Linked DNA regions of Antarctobacter heliothermus. The protein of the gene in region 2 interacts with the protein of the main gene of each other region in a pairwise test. Links are inferred from orthologs where the notes say so. Each region holds a gene or a part of one and is shown on either strand. Other genes may lie near its edges.

Evidence for each region. The genes of interacting proteins can lie anywhere in the genome.
Region 1: the proteins of ANTHELSMS3_RS15610 (region 2) and sfsA interact in binary tests that used the Escherichia coli proteins (3 or more experiments, as listed by UniProt). The link is inferred for Antarctobacter heliothermus from one-to-one orthologs.

What each region holds. Positions count from the first base shown.
Region 1 is NZ_CP022540.1:153,143-160,421, forward strand. Bases 2,250-5,224 are described here. They hold sfsA (DNA/RNA nuclease SfsA), read right to left. Parts: upstream 4,104-5,224; coding sequence 3,396-4,103; downstream 2,250-3,395. Other genes in these bases: ANTHELSMS3_RS00850 (manganese-dependent inorganic pyrophosphatase), read left to right, coding at 2,354-3,274; ANTHELSMS3_RS00860 (competence/damage-inducible protein A), read left to right, coding at 4,153-4,887; ANTHELSMS3_RS00865 (GNAT family N-acetyltransferase), read left to right, coding at 4,977-5,224. In the rest of the region: mutY (A/G-specific adenine glycosylase), read left to right, coding at 1-858; ANTHELSMS3_RS00845 (alkane 1-monooxygenase), read left to right, coding at 921-2,054; more of ANTHELSMS3_RS00865, read left to right, coding at 5,225-5,714; ANTHELSMS3_RS00870 (peroxidase-related enzyme), read left to right, coding at 5,711-6,280; ANTHELSMS3_RS00875 (OmpA family protein), read left to right, coding at 6,252-7,205; ANTHELSMS3_RS00880 (LysR family transcriptional regulator), read right to left, coding at 7,226-7,279. UniProt on the Escherichia coli protein: Binds to DNA non-specifically. Could be a regulatory factor involved in maltose metabolism.
Region 2 is NZ_CP022540.1:3,241,695-3,248,938, reverse strand. What follows is about bases 2,483-5,422. They hold ANTHELSMS3_RS15610 (glutamate-5-semialdehyde dehydrogenase), read right to left. Parts: upstream 4,616-5,422; coding sequence 3,350-4,615; downstream 2,483-3,349. Other genes in these bases: proB (glutamate 5-kinase), read right to left, coding at 4,689-5,422; ANTHELSMS3_RS15615 (histidine phosphotransferase family protein), read left to right, coding at 2,715-3,320; ANTHELSMS3_RS15620 (DUF3553 domain-containing protein), read right to left, coding at 2,504-2,686. In the rest of the region: ANTHELSMS3_RS15635 (thiamine phosphate synthase), read left to right, coding at 131-757; ANTHELSMS3_RS15630 (lysophospholipid acyltransferase family protein), read right to left, coding at 771-1,619; ANTHELSMS3_RS15625 (GNAT family N-acetyltransferase), read right to left, coding at 1,627-2,379; more of proB, read right to left, coding at 5,423-5,795; GTPase ObgE, read right to left, coding at 5,783-6,832; ANTHELSMS3_RS15595 (GNAT family N-acetyltransferase), read right to left, coding at 6,938-7,244. UniProt on the Escherichia coli protein: Catalyzes the NADPH-dependent reduction of L-glutamate 5-phosphate into L-glutamate 5-semialdehyde and phosphate. The product spontaneously undergoes cyclization to form 1-pyrroline-5-carboxylate.

The DNA.
Region 1 (7,279 bases), 3.1 Mb from region 2 along the record:
ACCCGTTGGCCCACGGTGCAGGATCTGGCCGGGGCCAAAGATGCCGATGTCATGGCCGCGTGGGCAGGGCTGGGCTATTACGCCCGCGCCCGCAATCTGCTCAAATGCGCCCGCGCCGTGACTCTTGATCATAACGGCCAGTTCCCGCGCGATCATGCCACACTGCTGACCCTGCCCGGCGTCGGGCCTTATACCGCCGCCGCCATTGCCTCTATCGCCTTTGACGCACCGGAAACAGTTGTGGACGGCAATGTGGAACGGGTCATGGCGCGGCTGTTTGACGAACACACGCCCCTGCCCGCCGCCAAGCCGATCCTGACGGAACACGCCGCCCGCCTGACCCCGCAGGACCGGCCCGGCTGTTATGCCCAAGGGGTGATGGACCTTGGCGCCACGATCTGCACACCCAAACGCCCGGCTTGCGGTTTGTGCCCGTGGCGCAGCGCCTGCACCGCATGGGTGCGCGGCACCGCCGCTGACCTGCCCAAGAAGTCGCCCAAGAAACGCAAACCCACCCGGCTGGGCATTGCTTATCTGGCCCGTCGCGTCGATGGGGCTTGGCTGCTGGAAACCCGCCCTGACAAGGGATTGCTGGGCGGCATGCTGGGCTGGCCCGGCTCCGACTGGACCGAAGACCAACCCGCCGAGGCCCCGCCCATCCGCGCCGAATGGAAGACTATCGACGCAGAGGCCCGCCACACCTTTACCCATTTCCATCTGCGCCTGACGGTCAAAACCGCGCTGGTCCCGATGGAACGCAATCCAGATCGCGGAGAATTCATCGAATTGCCTGAATTCAGCCCCGGTGATCTGCCAACGGTCATGCGCAAGGCGTTTGACCTCGCGCAAGGCGGCTGATCCGCTCTTGGGACAGGCTGGACCCTGCCCTATCATAGCCCCGTTATGGATCAGAGACCCCGATGACCCCCGCCGCCCAGATCGCCAAACCCAGCGCCGCCTTGCCGTTTTACATGTCCTACCTGTTGATCCCGCTGGTCTGGATCGCGGCGACGCAGGGCGGCTATTGGGTACTGCTGCCCATTCTGGCCACTTGGTATCTGTTCACGGCACTGGACGCGGTTCTGGGTCTGAACACGGAGAATGCCGATCCCGATACCTCTGACGCGGATCTGCGCTGGTACAATATCCTGACCGCCGCTTGGGTGCCGCTGCAATTCATCAGCGTCTTTGCCCTGATCTGGTACGTCAGCCGCGCCGCGCATCTGAACGGGCTGGAAAAGTTCATGGTGTTTTTCGGCGTCGGCGTGATGACCGGCACCATCGGCATCAACTACAGCCATGAACTGATGCACCAGAAAAACCGCGTGGAACGCTTTCTGGGCGATCTGCTGCTGGCGATGGTGCTCTATTCACATTTCCGGTCAGAGCATCTGTTGGTGCATCACCGCTATGTCGGCACGCCGCGCGACCCGGTGACAGCGCGATATAATGAGGGCTTTCACCGCTTCTACCCCCGCGTTCTGCGCGACAGCCTGCGGTCCAGCTTTGCCGCCGAACGGGCGATGCTGGCGCGCAAGCGGCTGCCGTGGCATGCCGCGGCGAACCCGTTCTGGCGCTACTGGGGTTTGCAATTGGCGATGCTGGCGTTGGCCTTTGGTTTGGGGGGATTGGGCGGCGTGGTGCTGTTTCTGGTGCAGGCCGGCGTGGCGATTTGGCAGCTGGAGCTGGTCAACTACGTCGAACACTACGGGCTGACCCGCAGGCATCTGGGCGACGGCAAATACGAACACGTCCTGCCGCGCCATTCGTGGAACGCCGCGCACAAGGCGTCAAACTGGCTGCTGATCAACCTGCAACGGCACTCGGACCACCACTACAAACCCGACCGCCGCTTTCCGCTGTTGCAAAACCACGCGGACGCGGACGCGCCGCAATTGCCCTATGGCTATCCGGTGATGACCATGGCCGCGATGGTGCCGCCGTTGTGGAAACGGGTGATGAACCCCCGCGTTCAGGCGTGGCGTCGTCAACATTACCCGGACATCAAGGACTGGTCGGCGTACAACAAGGCCAAGACACCCCTGCCACGGTGATAGCCCTGAACCCGTCAATTCGGGTGTAGGCCGGGCTTCAGCCCGGCACGCCACGTCACGACGCACCCTATCCCCCGCGGGCTCCTGCGCCTCCGACTGTCCGCCAAAATCCTAACCAATCGTAAATTCGCCTCTGTAACCCATTGATTTTTCACACCCGTCCCGCTGTCCACGCGTGGACACCCCTATCCCTGTTCACACCGGCCCCAAGGTCGCACCCCCTTCGTGCGGGGTGACAAGAGGATGCCGCGCGGCTATGAGGCGCGAAAATTCGACGTCTCCAGCCAATGAGGATTCCCATGACCACTCAGGTTTTCGGCCACAAATCCCCCGACACCGACAGCACCGGCAGCCCGATCATCTGGGCCTGGTATCTCTCCGAAATCAAAGGTGAGGCCGCGCAGCCCGTCCTGCTGGGCGAGCCCAACACCGAAGCCGCCTTCATGCTGACCCACTGGGGCCTCGACAAGCCAGAGATCATCGCAGACGTGGCCGAAGGCGCGCCGGTTGTCATCGTCGACACCAACAACCCGGCTGAACTGCCCGCCTCGATCAACTCGGCCGACATCCGCGCCATCATCGACCACCACAAGCTGGTCGGCGGGCTGGAAACCAAAGGCCCGATCGACATCACCGTGCGTCCCCTCGCCTGCACCGCCACCATCATGGTCGACCTGATGGGCGACGACGCCGCCAAGATGCCCGACGCCATCAAGGGCGCAGCGCTGACCTGCATCCTGTCCGACACGCTGGAGTTCCGCTCGCCCACCACCACCGACCACGACAAAGCCGTGGCCGAGAAGCTGGCCGCTGATCTGGGTGTGAACATCGCCGAGTTCGCCGGGCAGATGTTTGCCGCCAAATCCGACGTCTCCAACTTTTCCGACGCCGAACTGATCCGCATGGACAGCAAGGAATATGAGGTCGACGGCACCAAGTTCCGTGTCTCGGTGCTTGAAACCACCGCACCGGAAATCCCGCTGGGCCGCAAGGACAGCCTGATGCAAACCTACAAGACCGTGCAGGCCGAAGACGGCGTGGACGAGGTTTTGCTGTTTGTCGTCGACATCCTGAAAGAAGAGGCCACGCTGCTGGTGCCCAACGATCTTGTCAAAGGGGTGGCCGAGAAAAGCTTTGGCGCAACGGTCACGGGCGACACCGTGGTCCTGCCCGGTATCATGAGCCGCAAGAAGCAGATCATCCCGAACCTCAAGGTGTGAGGCGGTGGCCCAATTCGGGCCTTGGGAGTAATCCAATTGCACGGGGGCCGTTTGGCCCCCGTTCTTTTTCGTAGGTGGGGGCGTTGCCCCCGTCGCCTCCGGCGACTCCCCCAGGATATTTTCAGACAGAAGAAACGGGGAGTGGCGTGCCCAGACTGACCCCATCCGGCGAAATTTGACAGCCGAGCGCCATCGCTTCGACTCCGGCGGAGCGGGCCACTTCAAAGGCGGCACCGTAAGCTGGGTCAATGTCCGAAGCCAATGTGACCCGCGTGCAGTCCGTTCTCTGGACGAGATACAGCATGACGGCGCGGTGCCCCTGTCGGGCCATCTCGGCCAGTTCGACGAGGTGCTTCGTCCCGCGCGCGGTCACACTGTCGGGGAATTCGGCAAGACCGGGAGTGCGCGACAGAGTGACGGATTTCACTTCGACGTAGGTATCGGGCCGCCCCGCGCCGGTGAGCAAGAAATCGATACGGCTGTTGGTGCCGTACTTCACCTCTGGCCGTACAAGATCGTAGCCGTCCAACCCCGCGACCTGACCCGCCATCAGCGCGGCCTTGAGCACGCGGTTCGGAACCCCGGTGTCGACGCCGGTGAAGTGGCCGTTGCCGTGGTCGACCAGCCGCCATGCCCATTTGAGTTTCCGTTTGGGATCGTCGTTCGGTTCCAGCCAGATGCGCAGGCCTTCGTCTTTCATTCCCAGCATGCTGCCGGGGTTGGCCACATGGGCCGTCACCTCACGCCCGTCCTCCAGTAGGCAGTCGGCAAGAAAGCGTTTGTAGCGACGGACCAGGGTGGCGGGGACGAGAGGGGTTTGAAAGCGCATGGGCCGGGCCTATACCGTAGCGTGACGCACGCGCCAAGGAGCTCTGATCATGTCCAATCCCACCGCCGCCATGCTGGTCATCGGGGACGAGATCCTGTCAGGACGGACCCGCGACGCAAACATGCACTATCTGGCCCAGGAATTTACCAAACATGGCATCGACCTGCGCGAGGTGCGCATCGTGTCAGACGATGCATCCGCCATCGTTGCTGCCGTACGGGCGCTGAGCGCGGGATTTGACCATGTCGTGACATCCGGCGGAATCGGGCCGACGCATGACGACATTACCGCGCCCTGTGTCGCCGACGCTTTTGGCGTGGCCATCACGGTGCGCGACGATGCGCGCACTATTCTGCAGGCGCACTATGACCGGCAGGGAACCGAATTGAACGAGGCACGTCTGCGCATGGCCCGCATCCCTGACGGGGCCACCCTGATCGAAAATCCGGTCTCTGCCGCGCCGGGGTTCTCGTTGGAAAACGTACACGTCATGGCGGGTGTGCCTTCGGTGTTTCAGGCCATGGTGTCCAGCGTGCTGCCCGGCTTGACCGGAGGTCAGCCATTGCTGTCCCAAACCCTGCGGATCGAACGCGGCGAGGGCGATATTGCCGGCCCCCTGAGCGATCTTGCGACACGTTTCGACGACCTGTCCATCGGCTCTTACCCGTACCAGCGCAATGGCGTCTATGGCGCCAATGTCGTGATCAGAGGAACTGATGGTGGCCGGATCGACGATGCCATGACCGCGCTGTCGGCCCTGTTTCCCGAAGCCGTCGCATCGTGAGCCGTCCGTGCGGCACGCAGGCCGCATGGACAGCCCCGGCAGCAACGGCCATAACGTGACAGATCCTGTTTCAATCTTTGGCCTTTGTCATGTCCGATGACCTCACTGCCCTTTTCGAGGCGCTTGACGCCACCTGGCCTGCGGCCTCGAAGGTGCCCGCCGGGCCGTGGATGCTGCGTGAGGGGCGCGGCGGCGGCAAACGTGTCTCTGCGGCCACCGCGCGTGGAGACTGGCGGGAGGACGATCTATCCGCGGCGGAAAAATCCATGAAACTGATGGGGCAGACGCCACTTTTCATGATCCGCCCAGACGAAAACGCGTTGGATGCCGCGCTGGCGGAACGCGGCTACACTCTGATCGATTCGGTACAGCTGTGGTCCGCCCCCATTGATCGTCTGACCGATCTCAAACTGCCGCGCGTCACCGCCTTTGCCATTTGGGAGCCGCTCGCCATCATGCGCGAACTGTGGGCTGCGGGCGGCATCGGCTCCGCGCGCCAGCGGATCATGGAGCGGGCAGCCGCCCCCAAGACTGGCATCCTGGGGCGAGTGTCGGACAAGCCCGCAGGCGCGGCCTTTTGCGCAGTACATGGTGAGACCGCCATGGTCCACGCACTGGAGATTGGCTCTGAACATCGGCAAAAGGGATTGGGCGGCTGGATGATGCGCTGTGCGGCGCTTTGGGCGGCCGATCAGGGTGCAACACGCATCGCCGTGGCCGCCACCACGGAAAATACCGGGGCCAACGCGCTTTATGCCACCTTGAAGATGGAGGTGGCGGGGCATTACCATTACCGGATACTCAATGCCGAAAGCGAGGACTTGTGACCGACGCCCTTCCCACCGCGCTGAACCTGCCCATGGCAGACCCGTTGCCGGACGCCACGCAGAAATACTTTGACATCTGCCAGGACAAACTGGGCATGGTGCCCAACGTGCTGAAGGCCTACGCCTTTGATATCGCCAAGCTGGACAGCTTTACCGCGATGTACAATGAGCTGATGCTGGCCGACAGCGGCCTGTCCAAGCTGGAGCGTGAGATGATCGCAGTGGTCGTCTCGTCGGTGAACCGTTGTTTTTATTGCCTGACCGCACATGGCGCCGCTGTGCGTGAATTGTCCGGCGACCCCAAGCTGGGGGAGATGTTGGTGATGAACTGGCGTGTCGCGGATCTGAGCCACCGGCACCGCGCCATGTTGAAATTCGCCGAAAAGATGACCGTGGCCTCGTCCGAGGTGGCCGAGTTTGACCGAGAGGCATTGCGCGATGCGGGGTTCTCGGAACGCGACATCTGGGACATCGCCAATGTCACTGGATTTTTCAACATGACGAACCGCGTCGCCAGCGCCACAGATATGCGTCCGAATGACGAGTACCACACGCAAGCGCGCTGAGGCGCTTGGTCTGACGCTCTGTCTGGCGCTCTGTCTGGCGTTGGGCGTAAGTGGGGCCGACGCGGCGGAGCTGTCGTTACCGCCCGGCGCTCAGCAGAGTTTTAGCACCGTACAGTCGCCCGGGGCCTATGCGCTGCCAACCGGGCCGTGGCAGAACGGCACCCTGCCGGTCGAGCGGGTCGAAGGGCGGGTCGAGGTCGCCGCATGGCACATACCGGGCAATGCCGACACGCCGTTCCAACTGGCCAAACCCATGCGCGACGCCTTGGTTGCCAATGGTTTCGAGATCCTGCTGGATTGCCGGTCGCGGGCCTGTGGCGGGTTTGATTTCCGCTTTGCCACGCTGGTGCTGCCCGCACCGGAAATGTTTGTCGACCTGACCGATTTCCATTTCGTCTCGGCGATGTCGGGCGATCAGGGGGCGGTCTCTATCCTGACCAGCCGCGATGCGCGGTCCGGCTATGTGCAGATCATCCGTGCGGGCGGCAGCGTCACAGGCATTCGGCCCAGCGCCAAGCCCGCGACGGTGGCCCCAACGGCCGAGGTGCAAGGGATCGCCGAACAGTTGGACAGCCTGGGCCATGTCATTCTGGACGATCTTGTGTTTCGGACCGGATCGACGGCCTTGGGCGATGGACGTTTTGCCTCGCTGGATGCCATCGCAGCCTATCTTGCGCAGAACCCCTCGCGGACCATTCTGTTCGTGGGTCACACGGATGCAACCGGATCGCTGGAGGCGAACCGCAGCGTTTCGTTGCGCCGCGCTCAGGCAGCCGTGACCTATCTGCGAGAGCGGCACAACACACCTCCACGCCAGATTGGTGCGCAGGGGGCAGGATACCTTGCCCCGGTTGCGTCAAACCTCACGCCCGAAGGGCGCGAGGTGAACCGCCGCGTCGAGGCGGTGTTGATTTCGACGGAATAAACCAGGCTACACCAGCCGGATCACCAGGTCTGCGGGCCCTTTTCGGCAAAGGAATGCACCAGAAAATCTATGAA
Region 2 (7,244 bases):
GAACCCTCCTGAAGATCGGCGGAGGGGTACTGCCCCCGCACGCCGGGGGCAAGCCCGACCCGGATGTGAAAAACGCAGGTGCAAACGGGACAGAGCCGCGTTATGAGAGCGTTCGGACCAGGAGAGCGCCATGACGACCGAAGACCGGGATGCCCCGCAAATCTACCTAGTGACCCCGCCAGAATTTGACCTTGGCAGCTTTCCCGAGCAATTGGCCCGGGTTGTGGGTGAGATTGACGTTGCCTGCTTGCGCCTCAGCCTGGCCACCCGGGACGAGGATCGCCTGCTGCGCGCGGCCGATGCGGTCCGCGAGGTTGCGCACAAGGTCGATGTGGCGCTGGTGATCGACACCCATGTTGTGATGGCTGAACGGCTGGGGCTGGACGGGGTGCACCTCCTGGACGGCGCGCGCACTGTCCGTTTCGCCCGCAAGACGCTGGGCCCTGACGCGATTGTCGGCGCATCCTGCCGCCAATCCCGGCATGAAGGCATGTCCGCCGCCGAGGGTGGTGCAGATTATGTGTCCTTTGGCCCCGTCTCTGGTGCGCTGGAAGACGGCGAACTGGCCGACCCTGAACTGTTCATCTGGTGGACCGAAATGATCGAACTTCCTGTGGTGGCCGAAAGTGGCTTGAACGCGGACCTGATCACTCAACTGGCCCCGATCACCGACTTCTTTTCAATTGGTGAGGAAATCTGGTCGACCGAAGACCCCGCCGCTACGCTGAAGATCTTTGAAAAGGCCATGCGCGGCTGACGCGGCCCGCCCGTCAGCTCATTTCGGGATCAAGTGGCCCCAGTTCCGCGATGTGTCCATCCTGAACCTGCGTTTCCAGCGCACGCGCCAGGCTCTTGCGATTGGCATAATCATCCACCCGCAAGGCAGGATGATACACCAACACAACGCGGCCCTGCCGCCGCTGTGCCAGAATCCGTAACAGCGAGGGGCCGAACTCCATCTCGCCCCACCAACCGTAGAAACGCGGATTCGTGCCCGGCGGGGCGTGGTAGACCACGCTGACCGGCTGAATCTGCATCTGGTGTCGCAGTTTGTCCGAAAAAAAGGCCGCGAACAGCGTGGTCTTGAACGGCAAGACCCGCAGTCCGTCCGTCGATGTCCCTTCCGGGAAAAACAGCAGCCGGTGCCCCTGTAGCAAACGGTCCTCGAACACCTCTGTCTGCGCTCGCGCCTCACGCCGGTCGCGGTTGATGAACACCGTCCCCGTCGCCCGCGCCAGCCAGCCGATGCCCGGCCAGCCCGACACCTCTGCCTTGGAGACGAAGTAGATCGTCTTACGGCTGTTGAGCACAAAAATATCGAGCCATGACGTGTGATTGGCCACCACAGCGCCCGGCCCTGTCATGGGCTGACCGCGCACTTCAACTGGCAACCCCATAATAACAAGCACCGTGCGGCAGACAAATTGCGTGATCAAAGGTGTCACCGGGCGGCGCGCACCAAACAGTGGCCGCTCTATCAGCCGCGCCAGCAACAGCAGGCCCAGACACCCGAATATCACCACCACCATGACGGGCGCTCGCAGGGCGACCAATAGCCATCCCAGAGCATCGATCGGCGGCAAGTCGGGCGGGTCAGCCCCCTCCCACGTCTGACTCATGCCCGTCTCACCGGCCGCGATCCTGAGTATACCGGGCGCGCTGGCGGTCGTTCATCCGTTCCGTGTCCATCACAAGGCAGACGTCTACCGTGTTGAAATCACGATCAATAAAGGCCCCATCGCCAACACATCCTCCCAAGCGCAGATAGGCTTTGATCAGCGCGGGAACCTGCAGCATGGCGCGGCGGCGGTCGATCTGATCCTCTGGCATCAAGTCCATGGACTGAAACTCGCGCGCGCGCGGGCGCAGTTCTGCCGGGGACAAATGGCGATGGTGCAGCAAGGACAGTGGTTCGGCCATTTTGTTCACGTCGATGCCATGAAAGCTGGCCACGCCAAACAGCACCTCAATGCTATGTTCCCGAACGTATTTACCCAAGCCCTGCCACAGGAGAAACATGGCCGGCCCGCCACGGTAGTCGCGGTGCAGACAGGAGCGGCCCAATTCCAGCAGCCTGCGGCCACTGCTTTTGAGCGCGGTCAGGTCATATTCATCTTCAGAATAGAATTGTCCTGCGGCCTTGGCCTGATCCTCGCGCAGGACGCGGTAGACCCCGACAACCGCATTGTCGCGCAGATTGTCGCATATCAGAAGATGGTCGAAAAACGGATCGAACCTGTCCCGTTCCAGACGTGCCTCATGATCGACCAGCGCGCCATCGCCCCCCAGTTCCGCCACGAACACCTCATAGCGCAGGCGTTGCGCCGCCTCGATATCCCTGGCGTTTTCCGCAAGCCGGACCGTGAAGGCCTCTGTCACACTTTTGTCCCCCGCGTCTGGCCGCCTGATGTCTGGTGGTCATAGGCAAGCCGCCGTTGGAGTGCAATGTTTCCCGTGGTAGTGCGACACTGGTTAACCATTCCTCAACCTGTGTTGGAATACGTTAACCATCGTACACCGGGAGGAGAGACACGCGGGCACCGTCGATCACGACCTTGCCTTCTTCCCGAAAATTGACAGTAATCCGGCCTCCGATGTTCGACTGAACCTGGCCAGTGCCCCAATCGGGCTGGTCCGGGTGCCGGACCAGCATCCCCGGTTCAAGTAAAGAGTTGAGATCCGCCATTCCAATTCCCTCCAGAACGGAGCCAGACATGTCCGAGCCCCGCGCAAATCTTGCCGCTCTTGTCGGGTCGCGCCTATGCCACGACCTTATCAGCCCCATCGGCGCCATCCAGAACGGCCTGGAACTGATCGCCCTGTCCGGTCCTGCGGACACCAGCCCGGAAATGGCGCTGATCCAGGAAAGCTGCGAAAGCGCCGCGGCCCGCATCCGTTTTTTCCGGGTCGCCTTTGGTCTGGCAGGCCCCCAACAGATGATGGGCCGCCGTGAGATCATGTCCACCCTGACAGCCCTCGGCAAGGGCGGCAAGCTGCGGACGGACTGGATGCCGCAGGACGATCTTCCCCGTATTGAGGTGCAACTGGCCTTTCTGGCCTATCTGTGCTGCGAAACTGCGCTGCCGGCCGGCGGCACGGTCCGGTTTGATCGGGACGCCGCCGGTTGGGCGCTGAGTGCCAGTGGCCCGCGACTGACGGTTGACCAGCCGTTGTGGGATCATCTGAACGGCAGTGCCGCGCTGGAAGAGCCCCCAGCCAACCGTGTCCATTTCGCCCTGTTGGCGATCCTGGCAGAGGCGGCGGGGCACAAGCTCTTTGCAACCCTGCGCGACGACACCATCTTACTAAAGATTGCCTGACCCCTCACCTGCCTCAGCTGCGGGCCTGATTAGGCCCGCACTGTGCCATCCCCGGTCACAAGGTACTTGAAGCTGGTCAGTTGCTCTGCACCCACCGGGCCACGCGCGTGCATCTTGCCGGTGGCGATGCCGATTTCCGCCCCCATGCCGAACTCACCGCCATCCGCGAACTGAGTCGAGGCGTTGCGCATCAGGATCGCCGAATCGAGCCGCTCAAAGAACCTTGCGGCGGTGGCGTCATCCTCTGTCAGGATACAGTCGGTGTGGTTCGATCCATACTGGCGGATATGTGCAATAGCGGCGTCGATGTCATCCACGACCCGCGCGGCGATGATGCTGTCTAGGTATTCGTGCCCCCAGTCCTCGGACGTGGCCGGAACGGTTCCGGGGATCACCTGCAATTCGGCATCGGCGCGCACCTCGACATCCGCCTCCAGCAGCGTGCGGATCACTCCTTGGCCGATGGTTTCGGCCACATCGCGGTGGATCAGCAGGCATTCAGCCGCGCCGCAAATGCCGGTGCGCCGGGTTTTGGCGTTCTTGACGACGGACAGCGCCTTGACCGGATCGGCGTCCTTGTCGATGTAGATGTGAACGATCCCCTCAAGATGGGCAAAGACCGGCACCCGCGCCTCACGCTGCACCAGACCCACCAAGCCCTTGCCGCCGCGCGGCACAATGACGTCGATATAGTCGGTCATCTTCAGCATTTCGCTGACCGCAGCGCGGTCCCGAGTCGGCACCAGCTGGATTGCCGTCTCCGGAAGACCCGCAGCGCGCAGCCCCTCAACGAGACAAGCGTGGATTGCGCCGGACGAATGAAAGCTCTCAGACCCGCCGCGCAGGATCACCGCATTCCCGGCCTTGAGGCACAGAGCACCGGCATCCGCTGTAACGTTGGGGCGCGATTCGTAGATCACACCGACAACCCCCAGCGGCGTGCACACGCGCTGGATGTGCAGACCCGTGGGCCGATCCCATTCGGCCATGACAGCCCCCACAGGATCCTCTTGCGCCGCGACAGAGCGTAGGCTGTCACAGATCCCCTGAATGCGTGTCTCATCCAGCATCAACCGGTCCATCATCGCCTTGGACAGGTCTTTTTGGCGGCCATAGTCCAGATCACGGGCGTTCGCCTCGATGATCTGCGCGCGCGATGCCCAGACAGCGTCGGCGGCACTCTCCAGCGCCTTGCGCTTTTGCTCGGCTGGGGCAAAAGCCAGATCCGCAGCGGCGGCGCGCGCTTTTTCACCGATGTCTTGCATCAGGGCGGGAATGTTATCGAGATCTTTCATCGGAAGAACCCTCTGGCCAATGGTGGATATGTGTATTTCTAGAGAGAAGAAGCAGAACGGTCAAAGCGTGACGTCAAACCGCCATGTCATCGCGGTGGATCAATACCGCGCGTCCCGGATACCCAAGGATCGCCTCGATGTCGCGGCTGTGGTGTCCGGCGATGGCGCGCGCCTCTGTCGCGGTATAGCGCGTCAGCCCCTGCCCCAGTGTGGTGCCCGTGAAGCTGCGGATTGTCACCGGTTCGCCGCGGCCGAAATCCCCCTCGACCGCGCGCAACCCAGCCGGCAAGAGCGATTTGCCAGAGGCCAGCGCAGTCGCTGCTCCCTCATCCACACGCAGCGTGCCTTGGGGTTTCATCGCCGCGATCCAGCGTTTGCGCGCCGCGTGCGGGTCAAGCTTCGGGGTGAACAAGGTCGATGGTGCGCCCATCATCAGCCGCCGCAACGGATGCAGATCCGCCCCGTGAGAGATGATCATCGCACAGCCAGAGGCGGTTGCCGTCTTGGCTGCCATCACTTTGGTCTTCATCCCGCCCTTGGACAGGCCAGACCCGGCATCGCCTGCCATGCCTTCGATCTCGGGCGTGATATCGTCAATAATATCAAGCCGCTCTGCCGCAGGATCGGTCGTCGGATTCGCGGTGTACAACCCGTCCACATCCGACAACAGGACCAGAAGATCCGCGCCCACGGTCACCGCCACCTGCGCCGCAAGACGGTCATTATCACCATAGCGGATCTCATCCGTCGCGACGGTATCGTTCTCGTTTACGATGGGAACCGCGCCAAAACCCAGCAAGGTTTCCAGCGTCGCGCGTGAATTCAAATAGCGGCGGCGGTCAGCGCTGTCCTCCAGCGTTACCAGCACTTGCGCTGTGATCAGACCGTGCGGGGCCAATGCCTCTTGCCAGGCGCGGGCCAGCCGGATTTGACCAACAGCAGCAGCGGCCTGCGATTGTTCAAGCGGTAGCACGCTGGACGGCAGGCGAAGGATGCCGCGCCCCAGCGCGATGGACCCGGATGACACCAGCACCACATCCGCGCCGCGCGCCTTCAGTTCGGCGACGTCTTCGGCAATTGAGGTCAGCCAATCAGTGCGCAAATCACCGCTGGCGCGATCCACCAGCAAGGCTGACCCGATCTTGACGACGACGCGACGCGCCGAGGTCAGGGATGCCATTGCCCATCCTCCCCTTCCTCGACCTCCGGGGCCGGGCGGTCAGCGGCGCGGCGCGCCTCGACATGGGGTCGCAGGGCGCGCAGCACCTCTGTTACGCCCTCTTTGGTGGCACCGGACATCAGCATCACGTTCTCTGCGCCAGCGGCCTCAAGTTCGTCCTTGAGGAACACGCGCTCTTCGTCGTCCAATGCGTCGATCTTGTTCAGCACAGTCACGCGCGGCTTGTCCGCCAGCCCCGCGCCATAAGCATCGAGTTCGTTGCAGATCGTCTGATAATCTTCAATCAGGCTACCAGATGTGCCATCTATCAGGTGCAACAACACGGCGCTGCGTTCGACATGGCCAAGAAAGATGTCACCCAGCCCCCTGCCCTCATGCGCGCCCTCGATCAGGCCGGGAATGTCCGCAACGACAAATTCGGTGTTGTCGACCGCCACGACCCCAAGGTTGGGGTGCAGCGTGGTAAACGGATAATCGGCAATCTTGGGCCGCGCATTGGACGTCACCGACAAAAAGGTGCTTTTGCCCGCGTTGGGCAGACCCAGCAGACCCACATCGGCAATCAGCTTGAGCCGGAGCCAAAGCGTCCGTTCAACGCCATCCTGCCCCGGGTTCGCATTGCGCGGTCCCTGATTGGTCGAGCTTTTGAATTGCAGGTTACCCCAGCCGCCATTGCCGCCTTTGGCAATCCGCACCCGTTGTCCCAGTTCGGTGATATCGGCGATCACCGTTTCCTCATCCTCTTCAAGGATCTCGGTGCCCACCGGCACCTTGAGGATGATGTCATTGCCATCAGCGCCAGTGCGGTTTTGGCCCCGGCCCGACTGGCCGTTCTGAGCAAACCAGTGCTGTTGATAGCGAAAGTCGATCAGCGTGTTCAGCCCATCGACCGCCTCGACCCAGACCGACCCACCGCGCCCACCGTCGCCGCCATCCGGGCCGCCGTATTCGATGAACTTTTCGCGGCGGAAACTGACGCAGCCGTTACCGCCTGCGCCGGAGCGGATATAAACCTTGCAGAGATCGAGGAATTTCATGGAATGAGCTTTCGGCGAGGGACAGGCGGCGGTTTACCGTGGTTTCCGAGGGCGCTCAAGCGCCCCCGCTATGCGCGGACCGCCGTGCCGGACACTCCGACGCGATCAGCCCAGTTTTCGAATATAGGTCCAGGTCGGCACCTTGGACTGGCGCGCGACGGAATAGGCTTCGGCATCGCCGATGTACTCAAACCCGCAGTTTACCAGCACCCGGGCCGAGGCCGCGTTGTCCTGAAAAACAGAGGCAAACATGGTGGCGTTGCCCATCGGATTTGCCTCAACCAGTGCGCGCACCGCCTCTGAGGCCAGCCCGGTGTTCCAGAACGCTGGCGCCACCCAATAGCCAACTTCGGACTGATTGCGGTCCATCCGCTCCAGCGAGATCAGCCCCATCAGTTCGGACCCGCCGACC